One region of the Alteromonas infernus genome, then DNA from elsewhere that is predicted to be linked to it. Evidence: predicted binding sites of a transcription regulator. Region 1 holds the regulator's gene; each other region holds the start of a gene.
What was found. The regulator sigma-54, encoded in region 1, starts transcription at its own class of promoters, with help from an activator protein. The targets are predictions, from matches to a motif close to GTTGGCACGNNNNTNGNNT.

Region 1 (3,558 bases):
CTTTATTGTCTTAAGCGCCTTGGTCACGACCTCGCTAAGGCGCTTAAATCTTTAACTTAGTGCAGAAAGAATATCATCGCTTGTACTGGCACGACGTATCGCTTTAATCGTTTCTTTATCGCTTAGTTTACCGGCTACCGTGGCCAATGTTTGTAGATGGCCTTCGGTTTGCTCTTCAGGAACAAGTAACGCGAAAAATATATCTACCGGCTTTTCATCGAGCGCGTCAAAATTAATGGCTGGCGTACTGGTGACAACAATAGCTATCACCTTTTCTAAACCTGGCAAGCGCCCATGTGGTAACGCAATGCCATTGCCGATTCCTGTACTACCCATACGCTCTCGAGACATCAAACTATTAAGTACCGTTGCCTGATCGATGCTCTCGTTATTTTTGGCAGCGATATCTGCGATGATCTCAAGAATTCGCTTTTTACTATTACACTGAACCGCACACTCGGTGCGGTCCAGACTTACGATGGCTTGTATATCCATGCTTAATTAACTACTAATGTTTTTTCAGTTTTTCCTTATGCTTGATTACCTGCCGGTCGAGTTTATCAACCATGCTGTCAATCGCCGCATACATGTCGGTATTTTCTGAGGATGCGAATACTTCAGCGCCACTTAAATGAACGGTCGCTTCGGCTTTTTGATTTAATTTTTCAACGTTCAGGATGACATGCACATTAGAAATGTGATCAAAGTGACGTTCAAGTTTGCTGAACTTCGTATCGACATAATTACGCAAAGAGTCGGTGATTTCGACATGATGACCAGTAAGGTTGATTTGCATATTTCGTCTTCCTTATATTATTAAGCCCGTTTAAATGAGGCTTTTGCGTTGGTTCGACGGCGGGATCGACAACGATTCCCGGTACTTTGCTATTGTTCGCCGGGCAACTTTAATGCCTTGTTCGGCCAACAATGAAGCAATCTTGCTATCACTTAGCGGCTTGCTAGGCTTCTCAGCTGCCACTAATTTCTTGATCAATGCACGAATCGCGGTAGATGAACACTCACCACCAGACTCTGTTGCTACGTGGCTAGAGAAGAAGTATTTCAATTCAAATATACCACGTGGTGTATGCATATACTTTTGCGTTGTGACGCGTGAAATCGTTGATTCGTGCATATCTACCATTTCTGCTACATCGTTAAGCACCATAGGTTTCATCATTTCCGGGCCATGTTCAAAAAAGCCCATTTGCTGTTGCACAATACAGTTTGCCACCTTCATTAAGGTTTCGTTGCGAGATTCAAGGCTCTTAATGAACCACTTAGCCTCTTGCATGTGTGAGCGGATGAATTGTGAGTCGCTACTATTTTTGGCACGACGACTCATTGCAGCGTATTGTTGATTTACGCTCAACTTAGGCAGGCTGTCGGGGTTAAGCTCAACCACCCAACGGCCATTCTTTTTGGCGACCGAGACATCAGGAATAACGTACTCAGGCTCTTTAGTAACTAAAGCACTACCTGGGCGAGGATTCAAGGTTTGTAATAAACGCATTGCCTCGCGCAGCTGATCTTCCTTCAAGCGGCTCTTACGCATTAACGTGCGATAATCTTTACTGCTTAATAGGTCTGAATATTCTTCTATAAGCTGTTTGGCTTCGTTAAGCCATGGTGTGTCTTCTGAGAACTGGCGCAGTTGCACCATTAGACATTCCTGCGGCGAGCGGGAGCCCGAACCAATGGGGTCGAACATCTGAATACGCTTAAGTACGCATTCTATTTCGTCCATTTCTATAGGCTCTTCCATATCCTCAGAGTTTACCGCGTCAAGAATGTCTTCAAGGGTCACGGTTAAATAGCCAGACTCGTCAATAGAGTCGATAATTGCCGTAGCAATGGCGCGGTCAGTATCTGAGAAATGGGTCAATCGCATCTGCCACGACAAATGTTCCTGAATATCCTCGGTGGTTTCGCCTTGAAATATTTGTTCATCGTCATTTGAAGGACCTGGCGCTGGGGCCGATGACGCTGAATAGTATTCATCCCATGTGCTGTCGATAGGCAATTCATCGGGAAGGTCGTTTTTTTCTAACGCGTCACCCGCTTCCAATGTATCGCTAGACGCTGTCGCAGACGCTTCTGTCACGCTATCGTCGCTATCGATATTATTTTTTTCTACTTGCGGCTCGTCGTTACCTTCTTCAACTTCCAATAAAGGGTTTGAATCGAGGGCTTCTTGAATCTCCTGCTGAAGATCAAGCGTAGATAGCTGCAGCAGTTTTATCGCCTGCTGAAGCTGGGGTGTCATGGTAAGTTGTTGGCTAAATTTTAGCTGTAAAGATGGTTTCATCTACGTCTTATTTAAATGCTCTAAATTGAATACACCAGAGCGAAATTGAAAAATGACAATTCAGTTACACTAACTATAGCCTGAATTGTTCGCCTAGGTATACATCCCTTACTTTTTGATTACTTAAAACCTGTTCCGCTGTTCCTTGCGCGATAAGCTCGCCATGACTCACAATGTACGCTTTCTCACAAACATCCAATGTTTCTCGCACGTTATGGTCGGTGATAAGGATTCCAATACCCCTATCTCGAAGATGCTGTATTATCTTCTTTATATCATTAACTGATATTGGATCAACACCAGCAAACGGTTCGTCTAATAAAATAAATTGCGGATTAGCTGCTAGTGCGCGTGCTATTTCAACACGCCGTCGTTCACCACCGGACAAACTCATCCCTGTACTATTACGTATATGGTTAATATTAAATTCATCAAGTAGCGCGTCAGCTTCTTCTTCCTGCTGCTGTGAATTTAAATCTTTACGGGTTTGCAAAATGGCCATGATATTTTCATGTACCGTAAGCTTTCTGAAAATTGATGCCTCTTGCGGAAGGTAGCCAATTCCGCGGCGTGCACGCTCGTGCATGGGCTGATGAGTAAGCTCATTATCATCAATTTCAATCTTGCCTTTATCCAGGTTAACCAACCCCACAATCATATAAAATGTAGTGGTCTTACCAGCGCCGTTAGGCCCAAGTAAGCCAACAATTTGACCCGTCGAGACAGAAAGGCTGACGTCGCGTACTACCTGACGCGATTTATATGCCTTAGCAAGGTTGGTTGCGCTCAAAGTTGCCATTGCTATTGATTGTCCCCACTGTCTTTATCTTCTTTCTTCGATGATGCCTTGCGAATGGATTCAGGAGTAAATACCGTAGTCACTCGACCTTCTCCATTTTCGCCCGCACCACCAGTAGCAAGTAACTGCTCAGTAATCATGTCGAAAGTAATGTTGTCACCTTGCACTTTACTGGTGTCTTGTTGAAGTTCCGCGTTTCCTGAAAGAGAAATCGTGCGATTGATCACCTCATAACGAATTTCGTTTGCCTTAGCAGACACCGGAGTACCGTCTTCTAGTGTTTGAGAATAACTGGCTGGCTTTCCTCTGGCGATAAAAATTTCGCGGCCACTACCTTCACTCGCGATAACTTCCACTTCGTCGGCTTCAATTACCAGCGAACCCTGGGTAATCAGTACATCTTCTTTATACAACGCCGTTTTATTTTTACCGTCGATAAATTGAGTATTTG
Region 2 (3,558 bases), on a different contig from region 1:
TGCTGGCTTATCTTAAACATCGCTATTGGCGCTTTTCTTCACAGTATGGGAGTGCATTACGTGATAGTACCGTTAGTGCTATTGGCTATTAATGTGTTAACAGCATTTGGACTATTTAGACTTGCCCAAAACGCGTTTGGGTATATCAGCTTTCACCGGCTTGTACAAACGTGGAGACGAGTTTTCGGTTAGCTACTCCTTGCTACAAACTAATTCATATTTTTTGTCAAAAATAGCGTAAGGTAACCACGATGAACATTTTTTTAAAGGCTAATATGCGTGACATCGCAGAAAAGGAGCATGCTTACTTTTCGCAAAAGCATCATGCAGATGTTGCAGTTACGCAAGCAAAAAGGCAATGTAAGCTATTAATGGGCAAACCCGAGACGCTATTGGGTATTGCTGCATTTGGCGGTTACAAAGGTGCAGTTGATGCTAAGCCTAAAGCAAAACGCAATCAGGCCATGATGGCGCTAGGCAGAACCGCGCTATTGTCATTGTTTCAATGACCTAAATAATCTAAGGAGTACGTGAGATGACCGGAAAACCTACGTCGAAAAGTCGCAAGATGCTTGCTGGTATTGGTATAGCATTTAGTCTTGTAATAGTAGGTTGCTCATCGACGCCAGTCGCTGCGCCTACCCCTTATAAATCGGCAAACACAAAAGCCGGTTATGGATACTCTAGTGAGAAACTTTCGGGCAGCGAATACAAAGTTCTCTTTAAGGCCACAGACAAAACTCCTGCAGATAAAGTTCAGCAATACGCCCTCCATCGCGCTGCACAAATTGCGCAAAAGCAGGGGTACAGCTATTTATCTATAGTAAAAACTAACGTAGATAAAAAGCCTGTATTGGCACGAGAAATTGTGGCTAATAATGAAAAGCCGGCAACATTTCAAATTGATAGACAATGCACCATGTCCGGATGTGAAGAAGTGGCACAGCCGATGTCCGTGCCTAATTCCAGTGACGTGGTAAAAACACAGATCAACGATATTTATTTTACCATCGTCGTTAAAATGGCAAATGATATGGCAAGCTTAGGTAAAAACGCCTTCACTGTAGAAGAAGTGCTTGCTGAGCCGCTTGAGACTAAAGGCAGTAATTAAACCGGTAAATACTCGGACCTTTCCATTTTAGGCATCTAAGCGTCATCTGAGGTGAGGTGAAGCGTATTAGCGCGCTCTATCCACTCTAGGCTCTTGGTTTGCTCGTCTAACGTACCCTTTGCATCTTCTAAGAAGACCTGACAGAAATAGTCTACCGCGGGCAGCTTTTCGCGGTAGCGCTTTAGCTGAACTTCCATTTCTCTCATCGCGTTAGAAAACTCAGAATTTGATTTTGACAGTTCATAATCGCACTTTAAATATGCGCATAAGACATCGGCAGCTTTTGCTAGCGTTACGTGATCGTCATCTTTATTTTGCTCAATTAGCGGAATATATCTAGCCTGTAATTCCTCGGGCAAAGTCTTAATGAGCATTAGCTCAAAGCGACGCTCTAGCTTTTTTATTGCAGCCGTGGTTTCCGGGTCGTGGTATTTAACCGGGCTAGGTATATCACTCATCCCTGCAATTTCACTTCCCTCGTGAAAGATAGCCATTGCCGCAACCCTATCAGGGTTGATGTCTTCGTTAAATACATCGCACGCTATCGCACCAAGCATGTGGGCCACAAAGGAGGCTTCGTATATGTGGGTTGATAACATCTCTTCCTGGAATTGTGCCATAAGCGGCCACCGTTTCACATTGCGAGCGCGCTGCATAAGACCGATAAACGCAGAATGTGTTTCTGCCATAAACTTTTTTCCTTCACTTTCATCTTAGACGTTTCTAACCTATCACCTTAGCAAACACACTGCTAATACCATAGGTGATCACGAGCCTGTAAAAAATGCATTTTTTCGTGTAATCGTGACTTCCATAATTGGAAATAAACTAAACCAAATATTGGTCAAATTAAAATTTAGTCATATATATCATAAACATACAAACTCGGCACGAAGCTAGCATTATTCATAGTGAAAGTAACGGAAGCAATACGAGGATTTAGTTATGTTAGGTTGGGCAATCACATTTTTTATCATCGCCATTATTGCAGCAGTTTTTGGTTTTGGAGGCATCGCTGGTGCAGCAACAGGTATAGCACAGTTTTTATTCTTTGTGTTTATCGCGCTGCTAGTAATCTCACTTATCGCTAACGCGCTTCGTGGCAGAGCACCAAAAGCCTAAAAGTAATAATTATTTTAGTAGGAAAAAGGAGTAAGGAGTAAGGATATGTTTTCATTTAAAAATCTATCAAAAGTACTAGTAGCATCAGCATTTGCTTTATCACTAGCCGCATGTGGCGATGGTGAAGCAGAAGACGCAGGCGAAGAGCTAGACGAGATGGTTACCGACGCAGGTAACGCCGTTGAAGACGCGTGTGAAGATGTGAAAGAAGGCGTAGAAGCTGAAGATAAAGACTGTTAATCAGCACTTTATCGCCAAAGGGCCAGACATATGTCTGGCCCTTTTAGTTTGTGTTAAGGCTAACGGTTACGCCACCTCTTCACCGCCTAACTCCCTGGCTAAATCATCAAGAGTGGACAGTGTGGAATCGAACACGCCTACCACGTAGCGATATTTAACGCTTACGTGATGATCTGACCGCCCAAATTTCACTTTTAGCCCTTCAGCATCAATATGTTTAACCGTGTTTAAAAATCGATAAGCGGACATTTCTGTCTCGAAATGATATTCAACCGCGTTTTCCATTTAAGCCACCACCTCTGGGTACGCATCAATAACCGCAACAACCCGTTGCGCCAAGTGTTTGTCCTTTTCACACAGCACATCAAAGGATAGCCAATCGGCCAAAATATCGGGCGCTGTAGCGGCTTGCCCTTGTTCTAATTTCGCCGTCATCATTTGTAACTGTACGCTGGAACGTATTGATGCATCAGCGGCCGGACTTGGCATATCTGTAGCAACTTCTAACGCCACCGTTAGCCACTGCCTATCGTGCTGACAGCTGGCATGACCATCAGATTGCCTAAGAAGGCTTGACCACCGTCTGCCCACTGTTTCAAGTAAGGTCTCTTCATCGCCTTCCCGAACGGTGCCGCCCTCCCCTACGTTAAGAAGAAGTAATGAACTAAGCGCTTGTGCTTTTTGTACCCGAGCTTGAGATTGAGCGCTTTTCGCGAGCGAAACACGTTTTGCCTCTAAGGCTTCTAACTTTCTTTCCACTTTACTGCGTTGTGGTTTAGGTAAATCACGAAGTTGTTCGTTGATTTCGCTTACTATCTCATCGAAAGCCGCGCTGTCACTCTTAATATCGATATTATCGACTTTACTAAGCAGCTCATCGACTTGCGCATTAAACGCGTTACTTTGTACTTTTCTCTCAGCCTTAAGTCGCTCGAAAACCGCGTCATTTGCCGCTTTAAACTCTGCCCAAAGCTTACTTTCTTCTCGCCTGCCTGCATGCCCGATTTGCTTCCACTGAGCCTGTAAACCCTGTGATTTGTCGGCAGCGCTATGCACATCATCTTCCGTAGCAAGTTGCTGAGCCT
Region 3 (3,558 bases), on a different contig from region 1:
TCTTTTAATATTGCACTGAGTGGCGTTTCAGCCGCACAAAAAGATTTGGATGTGACCGCCAACAACATCGCAAACGTAAATACAGTTGGCTTTAAAGAATCACGTGCTGAATTCGGTGACGTGTATGCCGCATCGCTTCTCTCAGGTGGTAAAACGAAAGTAGGTGACGGTGTACTAACCCAAGAAGTTGCACAGCAATTCTCACAAGGTAGCCTTCAGTTTACCAACACGTCACTCGACTTGGCGATTACGGGTAACGGTTTCTTTGCGACAGTACCAGAAATTACGTCGCGTGACTTTTCATTCACTCGTGCTGGTCAGTTTAAGCTAGATAGCGACAATTTCGTTGTAAACAGCAACGGCGACAATCTATTAGGCTTCCCCGTAAACTCTGATGGCACCAGTGCATCCGTTGCACTAAGTACAACGGAACCAGTACGTATACCAGACTCGTCAGGCTCACCTGCTCAAACTACAGAAGTTGATATTCGTATGAACTTACCTGCTGGTGATGCGGCGCTAGACCCCCAGGATTTCGATCCAGAAGATCCGCTAACCTACAATGCAGCAACCTCGGTTACGGTTTACGACTCATTGGGTGATAGCCATGTAATGACGTATTACTTCATAAAAGATGCCACCCCTGGTGTGGACAATGAGTGGTACGTCGCTACTGCCGTGGACGATACGCTTGTGGACATGACCGACTCAGCTGGCAATGATACAGACCCAACTACCGCAGTTAACAGTGTTGGTGGCAACACTGGTAATGCAGTAACCGCATCTAAGCTGATTTTCTCCCAAGGTGGTGACTTTGCTGGCATGGAAACACCTGATGGGCTTGCTACGCTAGACTTCAAAATGCAAACTGAAGCGCTAGGCGCAGGTATTCTTGCAAATGGCTCAGATCCTACGCAGCAAATCAGTATTGATTTTAATCTAGACGTTAATAATGCAACGCCGAACGAGCCAACGCAGTTCGCATCAGCGTTCGAAGTGACATCACTTGAACAAGACGGCTTGCCGGTAGGCCGACTTACCGGTATTGATATTGGCCCTGACGGACTAGTACGAGCCACGTTCTCTAACGGTACTTCTGAACCCATTGTTCGCGTTGCACTTGTTCGTTTTTCAAATGAGCAAGGCTTAACTCAAGAAAGCAGCACGCAATGGAAAGAAAGTATTCTTTCTGGTGAAGCACTAGCGGGCGAAGCAACAACCGGTACCTTCGGTGAGATTAACTCTTCGGCCCTTGAACAAGCCAACGTTAACCTGACCACTGAGCTAATCGACATGATCATCGCTCAGCGTAACTTCCAGGCAAACTCTCGAGCGCTCGAGGTTAACAACTCACTGAACCAGACTATCCTTAATATTCGATAATTAAGGTCAAGGCTTCGGCGTTGAGGCAATAAAGCGGCAATTTTCAGGCGTTTAAATTCGCCTGAGAAGCCCACAAAATGTAAAGGTCGCACAAATGCGGCCTTTTTATTTTTCTATATATTTCAATCTAATACCTTTCGTAAATTTCAATTGTGTTAAATATCCACAGATTGGCACTGCCTTTGCAAAATCTTGTTTAAGGTTTAATCAGAGTCAAAAGTTAGTCATGGATAAACTTCTCTACATTGCAGCAAGTGGCGCATCCCAAGACCTATTGGGAACGGGCATTCGCGCTAATAACCTAGCTAATGCACAAACCACGGGTTTTAGAGCTCAGTTAGAGCAGGCAAGGTCAATGCCGGCGTACGGCGAAGGCTTGCCGACCCGCGTCTTTTCTATGACTGAGAGCCCTTCGAATAATTATGAATCGGGCCCAATGATAAAAACTGACCGAGATTTAGACGTGGCGATTCAAGGCGATGGCTGGTTTGCTGTACAGGATGAAAACGGTCAGGAAGCGTATTCTAGAGACGGCAACTTTAAGCTAGGCGATGACGGAATTTTGACAGACATTCACGATCGTGTGGTGCTAGGTGACAACGGGCCGATTTTTCTGCCGGTACCTTTAGATAACCTTAACATTGCCGCCGACGGCACCTTGTCCATGAGACAGTTAGGCGCCCCCGCAAATGTCATCGAGGAGGTAGGGCGTCTTAAGTTAGTTTCTCCAAACTACGCCGACATGGAACGCGGCAATGACGGCTTGTTTAGAATGGAAGATGGCTCAATAGCGCAAGCCAATGCCAACGTAAAAGTAATGTCTGGCATGCTTGAAGGCTCTAACGTTAATGCAGTGGAAGAGATGGTAGATATGATAAGCCTTCAGCGTCATTACGAGCTTCAAGTGAAAGTGATGAAACAAGCTGAAGAGCTTGATACACGTGGCAACATGTTGCTACGCATCCTGTAAACGAATTTTAAATATCGTTGCTTTATGAGCAACGTCGGAGGTCAACATGCATCCAGCATTGTGGATAAGTAAAACCGGGCTAGACGCCGCACAGACCGATGTGGCAGTGGTGTCTAACAACCTAGCAAATGCGTCAACCGTAGGCTTTAAAAAAGACCGCGCGGTGTTTGAAGATTTGCTTTATCAGAATATCAATCAGCCAGGCGGCCGCTCTTCAGCTGATACCGAACTTCCTTCTGGGCTTATGCTTGGTTCAGGTTCAAAAGTGGTGGCTACTCAAAAAGCCCACACGCAAGGTAACTTACTAACCACTGAAAACGCGTTGGATATGTCAATTCAAGGCCGTGGTTATTTTGAAATACTGCAGCCTGACGGCACTATCGCTTATTCACGTAATGGTCAGTTTTCACTTAACGACCAAGGGCAAATTGTTACCTCAGGAGCTGGCTTTTTACTACAGCCTGAAGTGGCCGTGCCTGAAGATGCGCAGCAAATCACTATCTCTCAAGATGGTGAAATTAGCGTAAGTATTCGAGGACAAGCAGAGCCTCAGGTGTTAGGGCAATTAAATATTTCTGATTTTGTGAACCCGACGGGTCTTCAGCCTACGGGACAGAACCTTTTCGTAGAGACAGCGTCAAGCGGTGCGCCTATTCAGGGTATACCTGGACTTCAAGGGTTAGGTTATATCTCTCAAGGTACGCTAGAAACATCGAACGTAAACGTAACTGAAGAATTGGTTAATCTTATTGAAAGCCAACGCTTGTATGAGATGAACTCAAAAGTTATCTCATCGGTTGACCAAATGCTTGGTCAGGTTATTCAGCAACTTTAATGGGTAGCATCATGCGTATTCTAGGTTTATCTGCTGCACTACTTATACTTGGCGGCTGCGCCAGTACCAGCGAACCACCGGTTCAGGCCAACGACCCGTCGTTTGCCCCTGTGGTGCCAGATTACCCGCGTGAAACGGTAGTGGAAGATGGTTCTCTATTTCGTTCACGGTTGGCTAATAACCTATATTCTGACGTAACTGCCAGACGAGTAGGGGATATCATTACCGTTACCCTGAGCGAGAATACCCAGGCGAGTAAGTCAGCTGACACTAGTACAGCAAAAGATTCGAACGTTAATCTTAACCCTATTACTGGGCTCGCCGGGCAAGCAATAAATATTGGTGGGGAGTCAGTTCAACTTGGAATAAG
Region 4 (3,558 bases), on a different contig from region 1:
GCGGTGGTTAAGTCGGTCGTCAATGCGCACAACGGTACCCTTAGTGTATTTAATACACCTGAAGGCGGCGCTTGCTTTAGCGTTTCTTTGCCATGCAAAGCGAGTACTCAATCATCACATACATTGACCCATGTTGCGTAAGCCATAGGAGAGGATCATGTCTAAAACTACTATCTTAATTGTTGAAGATGACGCGGGGTTGCGCGAAGCACTCTTAGACACGCTTTTACTCGGCAACTACAACGTGGTTGAAGCCGACTGTGCTGAACAAGCGCTAATGATGTTATCAATGCAAGCGATAGACTTGGTTGTTAGCGATATCCAAATGGGTGAAATGAGCGGCCTTACGCTTCTTAAGAGTATTAAAGCAAAATATCCGAATATGCCAGTATTGTTAATGACCGCTTACGCCACTATTAACGATGCGGTGCAGGCAATGCGCGACGGTGCGACTGATTATTTATCTAAGCCATTCGCACCAGAAGTGCTGCTAAACCTTGTAGGGCGCTACGCACCAGCACAAAAAATCGAATCTCGCACGCCAATCGTCGCAGATCCCTCTAGCTTGAAGCTGCTTGAACTCTCTCGAAAAGTCGCAAAGTCTGAAGCGACGGTAATGGTGATGGGGCCTAGCGGTTCAGGTAAAGAAGTGTTATCCCGCTATATTCACGACCAGTCACCGCGCAGCGATGCGCCTTTTGTGGCCATTAATTGTGCTGCCATTCCAGAAAATATGTTGGAGGCGACGCTATTTGGTTATGAAAAAGGGGCGTTTACCGGCGCTATTCAGGCTTGCCCGGGTAAGTTTGAACAAGCCCAAGACGGTACGCTTTTACTCGATGAAATTACCGAGATGGATCTGGCGTTACAGGCGAAACTACTTCGCGTACTGCAAGAGCGTGAGGTGGAAAGGCTTGGCGGTCGCAAAACGGTTAAGCTAAACGTGCGCGTTATCGCTACAAGCAATAGAGATTTGAAAAAAGCGGTAGAGGCAGGTGAGTTCAGAGAAGACTTATATTACCGCTTAAATGTGTTTCCAATTGAATGGCGACCCTTAAGTGAGCGCCCCGGCGATATTGTTCCTCTTGCTGAACACCTTGTGCAGCGCCACGCCAGTTCACAAGGGTTAGGTTCAATAAGGCTGAGTGCTGCTGCCCGTAACAAGTTGTCGCAGTACGGCTGGCCGGGTAATGTGCGCGAATTAGAAAACGTGGTACAACGCGCGCTTATCCTTTGTGAAAATAACGAAATAGACGCCAGTGATCTCATGATTGACGAAGATATCTCAGCGCCCGTTGAAGCTGTACAAGAGCAGGCTGACGAAAACAGACTAGGCTCAGAGCTGCGTTACCAAGAGCATCAAATTATTCTCGATACACTGGTGTCGTGCAACGGCAAGCGTAAAGATGTCGCTGAAAAGCTGGGTATTAGCCCTCGTACGTTGCGTTATAAACTTGCTCGAATGCGTGAAGACGGCATCGAAGTACCTGCATAACGTTAAATACTGTAACCCCTTGCTTCCCCTCAAACCTACCCGTCGCCTTTGCTACTAAAAAGGCGGCGGTTTTTTGTTGCTCCTATGTGGTACAACGTCATTAATTTGGCTGTACGCCAAAAATTATTGTTAAGCTTTTGAAATTAAATGGTTTTTAAAGTTGGCAAGCCCTTTGCTAAATCACTCTTATATATTCGCTATTCGCCGCCGCATTGCCGGTAAATGAAGAAACACTAGGAGTGGTTATGGACGTTAAAGCCAACAGTTTGTATCAAGAAATGCAAAATATGATCGGGCAAACTCGTCTTCAAGTTAATGAACCTCAACAGCAATCGCTTAATGAGATCAATACCTCTGCAAGTGACTTCTCGACCATGCTAAAAAATGCGGTTGATGGCGTGAATAATATGCAGCTAGAGTCAAAAGATGTGCAGCAACGTTTTGAGATGGGTGACCCTAGTCTAAGTTTGGCGCAGGTTATGTTAACTAAAGAAAAATCGGGCATTGCCTTTGAGGCAACTGTTCAGGTACGAAATAAAGTACTTGAAGCCTATAAAACAATAATGAACATGCCGGTGTAGGTGGAGTAGGTTATGGCTGAAGCAACAGGTACAAACCTAACGGTTCCTGACCAAAATCAAGCGGTGGACAACGAGCCAGAGAATAAATCTGGCTTTATGGACACCCTAGGCAGCGCTGACATGATGCGTCAAATGGCGCTCGTCGTCGTCCTCGTTATTTGTGTGGCTATCGCTATTTTTATTCTGATTTGGTCACAAGAGCCTGATTATCGTCCACTCGCGAAAATGGAAACTCAAGAGCTTATAGAGACGCTTGATTACATGGATGCGAATCAAATTGAATATAAGCTTGAAGGCAATACGGTTTATGTGAGAAGCGATGAGTTCCAAAATATTCGGTTAGGTATGACCCGTCAGGGATTAACCAATAGTTCTGATGCGGGCACAGACATTATCATGCAGGACATGGGCTTTGGGGTAAGCCAGCGGGTAGAGATGGAGCGCCTTAAACATGCCCGAGAGCAGCAAATCGCCGCGACAATTGAAGATATTGCCAGTATCCAAAAAGCGCGGGTATTACTCGCCATGCCCAAAGAAAACGTGTTTGCACGCAGAGAGAAAAAAGCGTCAGCCACTGTGGTGCTAACCGCAAAGCGTGGCGCAGTAATCGCCGGTGAAGAAGCTGATGCGGTTGTTGATATCGTGGCATCAGCGGTTCAAAACATGGAGCCGTCTAAGGTGACGGTGACCGACAGTAACGGCCGCTTGCTAAATTCCGGCTCACAAGACTCGATGAGCGCTCGTGCTAGAAAAGAATACGAAATTGAGCGCCAGCGCGAGCAAGAGTACTTAGAAAAAATTGATGCTATATTAATACCCGTACTGGGTATTGGGAACTACACGGCGCAAGCCGATGTTGCGATGGATTTCACTGCGATTGAACAAACCCAGCGTAGCTACAACCCAGACCTTCCGGCTGTTCGAAGCGAGATGATTGTAGAGGAAAACAGCGTAGGAGGCGGTGTTGGCGGTATTCCTGGCGCATTATCAAATCAACCTCCGCTGGATTCTAATATCCCAGAAAACGCCGTGGGCGGTAGTCAACAAACTATGCCTGGACGCACGGCAAAAGAGTCAACGCGCAACTACGAACTTGATACCACCATTAGCCATACTAAAAAGCAAACGGGCGTTATAAGAAGGCTTAGCGTCTCTGTAGCGGTTGACTATACTCAGGTAGCAGGCGAAGACGGGGCAATGACTCCTACACCGCGTAAACAAGAAGAAATCTTAAATATTCGAAGACTTCTACAAGGCGGTATTGGTTTTGACGTGACCCGAGGCGACTCGTTAGAAGTGGTAAGTGTACCCTTCACGCGAATGGATACCGGCGAGATTGAAGACGCACCACTGTGGGAGCAACCCGGTTTTCTGCCAATTCTTAAGTTAGTTATTGGTGGCTTGGTTATAATCGTGCTTATCATTTTTGTGATTCGACCTATGCTGCGCCGTCTTATCAACCCAGATGAGACTAATGAGGCC

Region 2: a site for sigma-54 is predicted at 1,996-2,014, ahead of ACX5J7_RS15460 (DUF1328 domain-containing protein). Genes of this name have one in related genera too.
Region 3: a site for sigma-54 is predicted at 1,553-1,571, ahead of ACX5J7_RS08010 (flagellar basal body rod protein FlgF). Genes of this name have one in related genera too.
Region 4: a site for sigma-54 is predicted at 1,655-1,673, ahead of fliE (flagellar hook-basal body complex protein FliE). Genes of this name have one in related genera too.

What each region holds. Positions count from the first base shown of each region.
Region 1 is NZ_CACSIG010000017.1:228,291-231,848, forward strand. Features, by position in the region: gene ptsN (PTS IIA-like nitrogen regulatory protein PtsN) at 52-495, opposite strand; gene hpf (ribosome hibernation promoting factor) at 509-796, opposite strand; gene ACX5J7_RS04830 (RNA polymerase factor sigma-54) at 827-2,308, opposite strand; gene lptB (LPS export ABC transporter ATP-binding protein) at 2,382-3,107, opposite strand; gene lptA (lipopolysaccharide transport periplasmic protein LptA) at 3,110-3,558, opposite strand, start outside.
Region 2 is NZ_CACSIG010000063.1:44,297-47,854, reverse strand. Features, by position in the region: gene ACX5J7_RS15480 (hypothetical protein) at 1-192, shown strand, start outside; gene ACX5J7_RS15475 (hypothetical protein) at 252-509, shown strand; gene ACX5J7_RS15470 (CC0125/CC1285 family lipoprotein) at 536-1,111, shown strand; gene yfbR (5'-deoxynucleotidase) at 1,147-1,800, opposite strand; gene ACX5J7_RS15460 (DUF1328 domain-containing protein) at 2,057-2,233, shown strand; gene ACX5J7_RS15455 (hypothetical protein) at 2,279-2,473, shown strand; gene ACX5J7_RS15450 (hypothetical protein) at 2,540-2,758, opposite strand; gene ACX5J7_RS15445 (DUF349 domain-containing protein) at 2,759-3,558, opposite strand, start outside.
Region 3 is NZ_CACSIG010000031.1:127,962-131,519, forward strand. Features, by position in the region: gene flgE (flagellar hook protein FlgE) at 1-1,383, shown strand, start outside; gene ACX5J7_RS08010 (flagellar basal body rod protein FlgF) at 1,610-2,353, shown strand; gene flgG (flagellar basal-body rod protein FlgG) at 2,400-3,188, shown strand; gene flgH (flagellar basal body L-ring protein FlgH) at 3,200-3,558, shown strand, end outside.
Region 4 is NZ_CACSIG010000031.1:158,562-162,119, forward strand. Features, by position in the region: gene ACX5J7_RS08140 (sensor histidine kinase) at 1-141, shown strand, start outside; gene ACX5J7_RS08145 (sigma-54-dependent transcriptional regulator) at 158-1,495, shown strand; gene fliE (flagellar hook-basal body complex protein FliE) at 1,741-2,076, shown strand; gene fliF (flagellar basal-body MS-ring/collar protein FliF) at 2,089-3,558, shown strand, end outside.